DNA from 3 places in the Streptomyces sp. NPDC052107 genome. Region 1 is predicted to be linked to each of the others. Evidence: predicted binding sites of a transcription regulator. Region 1 holds the regulator's gene; each other region holds the start of a gene.

Region 1 (3,274 bases):
CGCAGGTCGTCGCCCCACACCTTCTCGACCAGCTCGGCGTCGTGCCGGCCCTCGACGTAGATACGGCCGGCGCGGGCCACGCGGGCGCGGGCACCGGGGACGGCGACCGAGCCGGAGGCGGTACGCGTGGGTCGTACCGGAGCCGAGGAGGATGGCCGTACGAGCGTCACCACCCGCCCCTCCAGCAGAAAGCCCCGCGGCTCCAGCGGGAACACCCGGTGCTTGCCGAAGCGGTCCTCAAGGGTCACCGTGCCCGCCTCGCAGCGGATCACCGCCCCGCAGAACCCGGTGCCGGGCTCCTCCACCACCAGGCCCGGCTCCGCCGGTACCTCCGGCACGGCCTTCGGCTTCTTCCACGGCGGGGTCAGGTCGGCGGAGTACTGGCGCATTCGAGTGACGATAGGAGAAGCCGTACGGCCGCGCTCACGACACGCCGAAACGGGCCGCCAGCTCGTCGCGCTGCCTTCGGACGAACGCCGCGTCCACCACCGCTCCGTGACCGGGCACGTACAGCGCGTCCTCGCCACCCAGGGACAGGAGCCGGTCCAAGGCGTCCGGCCAGCGGGACGGGAGCGCGTCCGGGCCCGCCTGGGGTTCGCCGGACTCCTCGACCAGGTCACCGCAGAACACCACCTCGGGATCTCCTGGGACCAGCACCGCCAGATCATGCGCGGTATGCCCCGGACCCACGTTCGCCAGCAGAACCTGCCGGCCGCCCCCGAGGTCCAGCGTCCACTCGCCGCAGACCAGATGGCCGGGCGGCACCAGCGCGTCCACCGCCTCGTCCGCGTCCGCCGCCGCGAGTCCGTTTCTCACGGCGTCCGTGCGCAGCTCGTGGCGCTCGTACGCCAGTACCGCGTCGACGCCCACCGCCCCGTACAGCTCCGCCCCCGCGAAGGCCGCCGCCCCGAGGACATGGTCGAAGTGGGGGTGGGTCAGCGCGAGATGGGTCACACGGCCGCCGGTCAGTTCCTCGGCCTGTCTCCGCAGCCGCGCGCCCTCGGCCAGGCTGGAGCCGGCGTCCACCATCAGCGCCGTACCCTCCCCGAGGATCAGCCCGGCCGTGCAGTCCCAGCCGGGCAGCCGGCACCGGCCGACCCCCGGGGCCAGCCGTTCCCACCCCAGCTCTTCCCAAGTCACCGTCATACCGGCGACGCTAGCCGCACGAGCCGCCGGGACCGCACCGACCTTGCCCTGGGCGTACCCGACAGCCGTACACTGGGCCGGGGAACGCTGGCACTCGCATGCGAAGAGTGCCAGGCGGACGAACCGCAGGGCCGACTGGAACCGAGGGGACGTGCTGGAGGTGCGCGCGAATGCTGAGTGAACGCAGGCTTCAGGTACTGCGCGCCATCGTCCAGGACTACGTCGGCACCGAGGAGCCGGTCGGGTCGAAGGCCCTGACCGAGCGGCACAGCCTCGGCGTGTCCCCGGCGACGGTCCGTAACGACATGGCGGCCCTGGAGGACGAGGGGTACATCGCCCAGCCGTACACCAGCGCCGGGCGGATCCCCACGGACAAGGGCTATCGGCTGTTCGTGGACAAGCTGGCGGGCGTCAAGCCCATGACCGCGCCCGAGCGGCGCGCCATCCAGAACTTCCTGGAGGGCGCCGTCGACCTCGACGACGTGGTGGCGCGGACCGTGCGGCTGCTCGCGCAGCTGACCCGGCAGGTCGCCGTCGTGCAGTACCCGTCCCTGACCCGGTCCACCGTGCGGCACGTGGAGCTGCTCTCGCTCGCCCCCGCGCGCGTGATGCTCGTGCTGATCACGGACACCGGCCGGGTCGAGCAGCGGATGGTCGACTGCCCGGCGCCCTTCGGCGAGGCCTCCCTCGCCGATCTGCGGGCGCGGCTGAACAGCCGGGTCGCGGGCCGCCGGTTCACGGACGTGCCGACGCTGGTCGAGGACCTGCCGGAGGCCTTCGACCCCGAGGACCGCGGTACGGTCTCGACGGTGCTCTCCACTCTTCTGGAGACGCTGGTCGAGGAGAACGAGGAGCGGTTGATGATCGGCGGTACCGCCAATCTCACCCGCTTCGGGCATGACTTTCCCCTCACGATCCGGCCCGTCCTGGAGGCCCTGGAGGAGCAGGTCGTGCTCCTCAAGCTCCTGGGCGAGGCGAAGGATCCGGGCGTGACGGTGCGCATCGGGCACGAGAACGCCCACGAGGGGCTCAACTCCACCTCCGTGGTGTCGGTCGGCTACGGTTCGGGCGGCGAGGCGGTTGCCAAGCTCGGCGTGGTCGGACCGACCCGCATGGACTATCCGGGAACGATGGGAGCGGTACGCGCAGTGGCACGGTACGTCGGACAGATCCTGGCGGAGTCGTAAGTGGCCACGGACTACTACGCCGTTCTCGGCGTGCGCCGCGACGCGTCGCAGGATGAGATCAAGAAGGCGTTCCGCCGGCTCGCGCGCGAGCTGCACCCGGACGTCAACCCGGACCCGAAGACCCAGGAGCGGTTCAAGGAGATCAACGCCGCTTACGAGGTGCTCTCGGACCCGCAGAAGAAGCAGGTCTACGACCTCGGCGGCGACCCGCTGTCGCAGGCGGGCGGCGCCGGCGCGGGCGGCTTCGGGGCCGGTGGCTTCGGCAACTTCTCCGACATCATGGACGCGTTCTTCGGTACGGCGTCGCAGCGCGGCCCGCGCTCGCGCACCCGGCGCGGCCAGGACGCGATGATCCGCATCGAGGTCGAGCTGGACGAGGCGGCCTTCGGGACGACCAAGGACATCCAGGTCGACACCGCGGTCGTCTGCAACACCTGTAACGGCGAGGGCGCGGCGCCCGGTACGACCGCCCAGACGTGTGACATGTGCCGTGGCCGCGGTGAGGTCTCGCAGGTCACCCGGTCCTTCCTCGGCCAGGTCATGACCTCGCGTCCCTGCCCGCAGTGCCAGGGCTTCGGGACCGTCGTGCCGACCCCGTGCCCGGAGTGCGCCGGCGACGGCCGCGTCCGCTCCCGCCGCACCCTGACCGTGAAGATCCCGGCCGGTGTCGACAACGGCACGCGGATCCAGCTCGCCGGCGAGGGCGAGGTCGGGCCGGGCGGCGGTCCGGCCGGTGACCTGTACGTCGAGATCCACGAGCTGCCGCACGCGACCTTCCAGCGGCGCGGCGACGACCTGCACTGCACGGTCACCATCCCGATGACCGCGGCGGCCCTCGGCACCAAGGTGCCGCTGGAGACGCTGGACGGTATGGAGGAGGTCGACATCCGGCCCGGCACCCAGTCCGGCCAGTCGATCCCGCTGCACAACCGGGGTGTCAC
Region 2 (3,274 bases), on a different contig from region 1:
GAGATGACGGTGGCGCCGGTGAGGATCGCCATGTCCTGCAGCATCGCCTTGCGGCGGTCGCCGAAGCCGGGGGCCTTCACCGCGACGGCGTTGAAGGTGCCGCGGATCTTGTTGACGACCAGGGTCGACAGGGCCTCGCCCTCGACGTCCTCGGCGATGATCAGCAGCGGCTTGGAGGCGCCGGCCTGGATGACCTTCTCCAGCAGCGGCAGCAGGTCCTGGATGGAGCTGATCTTGCCCTGGTTGATGAGGATGTACGGGTCGTCGAGGACGGCCTCCATGCGCTCCTGGTCCGTCACGAAGTACGGCGACAGGTAGCCCTTGTCGAAGGCCATGCCCTCGGTGAAGTCCAGCTCCAGACCGAAGGTGTTGGACTCCTCGACGGTGATGACACCGTCCTTGCCGACCTTGTCCATCGCCTCGGCGATGAGCTCGCCGACCTGCTGGTCCTGGGCGGACAGCGCGGCCACGGCGGCGATGTCGGACTTCTCGTCGATCGGGCGGGCCGAAGCGAGGAGTTCCTCGGAGACGGCGGCGACGGCCGCGTCGATGCCCTTCTTCAGGGCGGCCGGGGAGGCGCCGGCGGCGACGTTCTTCAGGCCCTCGCGCACCAGCGCCTGGGCCAGCACGGTGGCGGTGGTGGTGCCGTCACCAGCGATGTCGTTGGTCTTGGTCGCCACCTCCTTCACCAGCTGCGCGCCGAGGTTCTCGTACGGGTCCTCGATCTCGACCTCGCGGGCGATCGTGACACCGTCGTTGGTGATGGTGGGGGCGCCGAACTTCTTGTCGATGACGACGTTGCGGCCCTTGGGGCCGATCGTCACCTTCACCGTGTCGGCCAGCTTGTTGACGCCGCGCTCGAGGGCGCGACGGGCGTCCTCGTCGAACTTCAGGATCTTCGCCATGACAGCGGGAGCCCTCTCGGAAATCTGTGGGTGGTAAGACAACTGCGCCCCGGGCGCCCGGCTTCGTTATCGGTCGCGGGGGCCAGGGGCGCAGCTGAGGAGCAAAAGAATGCTCGAGGTGATTACTTCTCGATGATCGCGAGCACGTCGCGAGCCGAGAGGACGAGGTACTCCTCGCCGTTGTACTTCACCTCGGTGCCGCCGTACTTGCTGTAGAGGACGACGTCGCCGACCTTGACGTCGAGCGGAAGGCGCTCGCCGTTCTCGAACCGGCCCGGGCCCACGGCGAGGACGGCGCCCTCCTGGGGCTTCTCCTTCGCGGTGTCCGGGATGACCAGGCCAGAGGCCGTGGTCTGCTCGGCGTCCAGCGGCTGGACCACGATGCGGTCCTCGAGCGGCTTGATGGCAACCTTGGAGCTGGCGGTCGTCACGATCCGACCTCCCCCTTCGGAGATCTCACGGGGTTAACTGTCTGAGGTGGCGACCAGGTCGATCCGTCGTCGCGGGTGCCGGACCTGCCCGTCGCTTTGTTGGCACTCTCCAGGGGTGAGTGCCAGAGCCGAGACTATGACCGCGATTAGCACTCGGTCAAGCGGAGTGCCAATGCCGTGCGGCGCGTCGGCCGAATCCTGTCCGCGCCGGGTTCCTGGTGGGCCGGTGTTGCCCGGCCGTTCCGGGGGCTGCCGCCCCCAGGCCCCCGCTGTCGGGCCTTCGGCCCTCGTCCTCGGATTCCCCCAGAGGGGGCGCCCCCAGACCGGCCGCGTTTACTGCAGGTAGTCCTCCAGGCGCCCGACCGTCAGCCCCCGCTGCTGCACCCTGCGCAGCACCCGCGTCGTGCGCTCCCGCAGGCTCGGGCCCGTCGTCTCGTCCGGGCCGACGAGGATGATGTCGCCGGGGCGGAGGTGGTGTTCGCCGTGGGTGTAGACGAGGTCGGCCGGGGTCATCGCGGCGCGCCAGAGGACGACCGTGGAGATGCCGCAGTGGGCCGCCGCGTGCAGCGTGGTGGTGTCGTACGAGGCGTACGGCGGGCGGAAGAGGCGGGGGTGGGCGCCCAGGCGGGAGCGGAGCCGGTCCTGCTGGCCGCAGATCTCGGCGCGCTGCCCGGCGTACGGCAGCCCGGCGAGCGCGCGGTGGTCGAGGGTGTGGTTCTGGATGCCGGCGCCGAGCCGGTGCAGGCGGGCGAAGTGGCCGTAGCCGGGGCCGGCGATGCTGTCGGTGAGGAACATGCTGACCGGCAGCCGGAGTTCGCGGACCATGTCCACGAAGCGGGGGTCCTTCTCGGCGCCGTCGTCGTAGGTGAGGAAGACGACCCGGTCGCGGGTGGGGACGTGGTCCACGATGCGGGGCAGGGCGCGGCCCCCCTGCGGGGAGAGGGCGAGGGTGTCGGCGGGGTGCAGGGGCGGGCGGGCGAGGGGCTCGGTCAGGCCCCAGCGGCGGTAGGTCTGGTCGGAACCGGGTCCGTGCGGGCGTACTCCCTCGGCGGCCTTCCTGCCGAGGCGTTCGAGGGGGTCGACGGACTGGGCGCAGCCGGCGAGAAGGAGGGCCGAGGCGAGGAGCGCGACGGAGTACCGGCCCGGGCGGCGCCGCCCGGAACCCGCTCTCGGGTACCCCGCCCCCGCCCTCACAGGTAGTCCTCCAGGCGGGCCACGGCGTAGCCCTCGCGCGTGACCTTGTCCAGGAAGCGGCGCATGTCGTCGACCATCGTGCCGTTCCAGTCGGAGCGGCCGCGGAAGTGGGTGAGGACGATGTCGCCGCGGCGCATCCTCTGGTCGTCCTCGCGGTACTCCCAGTGGTCGACGTAGACCTCCTCGTTCCAGATCGGCGCGTACTTGATGCCGCAGGACTTGGCGGCGCGCAGGGTGTCCTGGTTGTAGTTGCCGTAAGGCGGGCGGAAGACCGTCGGGCGCTTGCCGAACTGCTTCTCCATGATGTCCTGCATCTCGCAGATCTCGGTCTTCTGCTCCTCGTAGGACAGGCCCGGCAGGTAGGGGTGGTGCAGGGTGTGGTTGCCGAGGGTGTGGCCGTAGGACTGCATCGTGCGGAAGTAGCCGTAGTCGTCCTTGACCAGGTAGTTGCTGAGGAACGCGGTGTACGGGATCTTCAGGTCCCGCATCATCCGCAGGAACTTCGGGTCCTTCTCCGAGCCGTCGTCGATGGTGAGGAAGACGATCTTCTGCCGGGTGGGGATCGTGGTGAAGACCGGTGGCAGGTCCCAGTCCTGCTGGTGGCTCACCTCGAAGCCGGCCCGCGCGGTGATCTCCGGTTTCCGCTCGGGGGGCGGGGGCGGCGTCAGCGGGACCTGCACCAGCCCCCAGCGTCTGGCCGCGGCCGCCAGGCGGGCGTGTTCGGCGGCCTGGCGGGCCCGGGGG
Region 3 (3,274 bases), on a different contig from region 1:
TCGTCAACGTCAACCTGCGGCCGTACTACGCGGAGGGCTCCAAGACCCTCGCGTACGAGATCTGCGAGCAGCTCGGCTGGCGGCTGCCCGACCAGATCGTGGTCCCGATCGCCTCCGGCTCCCAGCTCACGAAGATCGACAAGGGTCTGCAGGAGCTGATCAAGCTCGGTCTGGTCGAGGACAAGCCGTACAAGATCTTCGGTGCGCAGGCCGAGGGCTGCTCACCGGTGTCCACCGCCTTCAAGGCCGGGCACGACGTCGTACGGCCCCAGAAGCCGAACACCATCGCCAAGTCCCTCGCCATCGGCAACCCGGCCGACGGGCCGTACGTCCTGGACATCGCGCGCCGCACCGGCGGTGCCGTGGAGGACGTGACGGACGAGGAAGTCGTCGACGCCATCAAGCTGCTGGCCCGCACCGAGGGCATCTTCGCGGAGACGGCGGGCGGTGTGACCGTCGGCGTCACCCGCAAGCTGCTCAAGGACGGCGTCCTGGACCCGGCGAAGACCACGGTCGTCCTCAACACCGGCGATGGACTCAAGACGCTGGACGCGGTGGCCGGGACCGGCCTCACCGCCACCATCCGACCGACCCTGGACTCCTTCCGAGAGGCTGGCCTCGCATGAGCGTGACCGTTCGCATCCCTACCATCCTGCGCACCTACACCGGCGGGCAGGCCGAGGTCGCCGCGGAGGGCGCGACCCTCGCCGAGGTCATCGCCGACCTGGAGAAGAACCACACCGGCATCGCCGCGCGCGTCCTGGACGACCAGGGCAAGCTGCGCCGGTTCGTCAACGTCTACGTCAACGACGACGACGTGCGCTTCGAGCAGGGCCTGGAGACGGCGACCCCGGACGGCGCCGGCGTCTCGATCATTCCGGCCGTCGCCGGCGGCTGATCGTTACCTAGGGTAACGTCAGTTACGCATTGTTCATCGAATTGCCTCCTCCGTGAGAGAAGCGGAGGAGGCAATTCTGTGTGATTGAGCGCGGTAGAGTTGGGGAACGCGCTCTCGGACCACCGGTCAAGGGCCCTGTATTCATGCCGCACGCCCGACAAGAAGTAGCCAAAGTGCGCGGGTTTTATGCGGCTTTTGTGGCGGTTTGTGGAGCCTGACTTGCCCTGAAGTCAGGCGAATTCTCCGCACATTCCGGACCGTTCCCGTCCAGAATTCTCGTCCGATTGACCTGTTGCAGACGGCAGTTGGACAGATACATTCAGCCGCGGTCGACGCGTTCCGGCGCACGCCCCCGACCGATGGGGGGTGAGGTCTGACCCGGGTCCGCGAAGTGTGGATCTGTGCAAGGGCCAGTAATAGGGGAGTTAGGCATGGCTCAGGGCACCGTCAAGTGGTTCAACGCGGAGAAGGGGTACGGCTTCATCGCGGTCGACGGTGGTGCGGATGTTTTCGTCCACTACAGCGCGATCCAGATGGACGGTTACCGCACCCTGGAAGAGGGGCAGCGGGTCGACTTCGAGATCTCGCAGGGCCAGAAGGGCCCGCAGGCGGACATGGTCCGGCTGGCGACCAGCTGAAGCACGCGTCGACTGTCAGCGACGTTCTTCGTTCATCTTCGAAGGGCTCGCACCTCACTCGGGGTGCGGGCCCTTCGTCATGCCCGGGGTGCGCGTGTTCGCGGGCGGCTGACGGGGGTGCCGTACCCCCGTAGGCGCTTGCACTCGACCATGCCGAGTGCTAATCATTGGCGTTAGCACTCTGAAGGTGAGAGTGACAGTGAAGGACCGGGTCGGTGAGGCCCGCAGGCCGGGTGGGGCAAGGAACCACAAGGCCGGCGAGCCGTCCGTCGCGGGCGCGGGCGCGGTCCGAAGGAATCACCCCCAGTCCTGGAGGGACCACTTCACATGGCCAAGATCATCGCGTTCGACGAGGAGGCGCGGCGCGGCCTCGAGCGCGGCATGAACCAGCTCGCGGACGCCGTGAAGGTGACGCTCGGCCCCAAGGGCCGCAACGTCGTCCTCGAGAAGAAGTGGGGCGCCCCCACGATCACCAACGATGGTGTCTCCATCGCCAAGGAGATCGAGCTCGAGGACCCGTACGAGAAGATCGGCGCCGAGCTGGTCAAGGAAGTCGCCAAGAAGACGGACGACGTCGCCGGTGACGGTACGACCACCGCGACCGTTCTCGCCCAGGCCCTGGTCAAGGAAGGCCTGCGCAACGTCGCCGCCGGCGCCAACCCGATGGCCCTGAAGCGCGGTATCGAGAAGGCCGTCGAGGCCGTCTCCGCCGCCCTGCTGGAGCAGGCGAAGGACGTCGAGACCAAGGAGCAGATCGCCTCCACCGCGTCCATCTCCGCCGCCGACACCCAGATCGGCGAGCTGATCGCCGAGGCCATGGACAAGGTCGGCAAGGAAGGCGTCATCACCGTCGAGGAGAGCAACACCTTCGGCCTGGAGCTGGAGCTCACCGAGGGTATGCGCTTCGACAAGGGCTACATCTCCGCCTACTTCGCGACCGACATGGAGCGCATGGAGGCGTCGCTCGAGGACCCGTACATCCTCATCGCCAACTCCAAGATCGGCTCCGTCAAGGACCTGCTCCCGCTCCTGGAGAAGGTCATGCAGTCGGGCAAGCCGCTGCTGATCATCGCCGAGGACGTCGAGGGCGAGGCCCTGTCGACCCTGGTCGTCAACAAGATCCGCGGCACCTTCAAGTCCGTCGCCGTCAAGGCCCCGGGCTTCGGTGACCGCCGCAAGGCCATGCTCGGCGACATCGCCATCCTCACGGGCGGCGAGGTCATCTCCGAGGAGGTCGGCCTCAAGCTGGAGAACGCGACCCTGGACCTCCTGGGCCGCGCCCGCAAGGTCGTCATCACCAAGGACGAGACCACCATCGTCGACGGTGCCGGCTCCTCGGAGCAGGTGGGCGGCCGCGTCAACCAGATCCGCGCCGAGATCGAGAACAGCGACTCGGACTACGACCGCGAGAAGCTGCAGGAGCGCCTGGCGAAGCTCGCCGGCGGTGTCGCGGTCATCAAGGCCGGTGCCGCCACCGAGGTGGAGCTCAAGGAGCGCAAGCACCGCATCGAGGACGCCGTCCGCAACGCGAAGGCGGCCGTCGAGGAGGGCATCGTCGCCGGTGGTGGCGTGGCGCTCATCCAGGCCTCCTCGGTCTTCGAGAAGCTGGACCTGGAAGGTGACGAGGCGACCGGCGCCAACGCCGTGCGCGTCGCCCTGGAGGCCCCGCTGAAGCAGATCGCCGTCAACGCCGGCCTCGAGGGCGGCGTCGTGGTGGAGAAGGTGCGCAACCTGACCC

What was found. Region 1 encodes HrcA, which represses chaperone genes, less so after heat shock. Its sites were predicted from a motif close to TTNGCACTCNGNNNNNCNGAGTGCNAA; they were not measured.
Region 2: the regulator HrcA is predicted to act here: its motif matches at 1,483-1,509, upstream of groES (co-chaperone GroES).
Region 3: the regulator HrcA is predicted to act here: its motif matches at 1,674-1,700, upstream of groL (chaperonin GroEL).

What each region holds. Positions count from the first base shown of each region.
Region 1 covers NZ_JBFAWG010000022.1:70,809-74,082, forward strand. Annotated here, with positions in the region: gene AB0M27_RS23980 (DUF3097 domain-containing protein) at 1-389, opposite strand, end outside; gene AB0M27_RS23985 (MBL fold metallo-hydrolase) at 424-1,146, opposite strand; gene hrcA (heat-inducible transcriptional repressor HrcA) at 1,317-2,333, shown strand; gene dnaJ (molecular chaperone DnaJ) at 2,334-3,274, shown strand, end outside.
Region 2 covers NZ_JBFAWG010000013.1:174,650-177,923, forward strand. Annotated here, with positions in the region: gene groL (chaperonin GroEL) at 1-905, opposite strand, end outside; gene groES (co-chaperone GroES) at 1,028-1,336, opposite strand; gene AB0M27_RS17620 (polysaccharide deacetylase family protein) at 1,670-2,530, opposite strand; gene AB0M27_RS17625 (polysaccharide deacetylase family protein) at 2,527-3,274, opposite strand, start outside.
Region 3 covers NZ_JBFAWG010000003.1:183,351-186,624, reverse strand. Annotated here, with positions in the region: gene thrC (threonine synthase) at 1-626, shown strand, start outside; gene AB0M27_RS04630 (MoaD/ThiS family protein) at 623-898, shown strand; gene AB0M27_RS04625 (cold-shock protein) at 1,330-1,536, shown strand; gene groL (chaperonin GroEL) at 1,864-3,274, shown strand, end outside.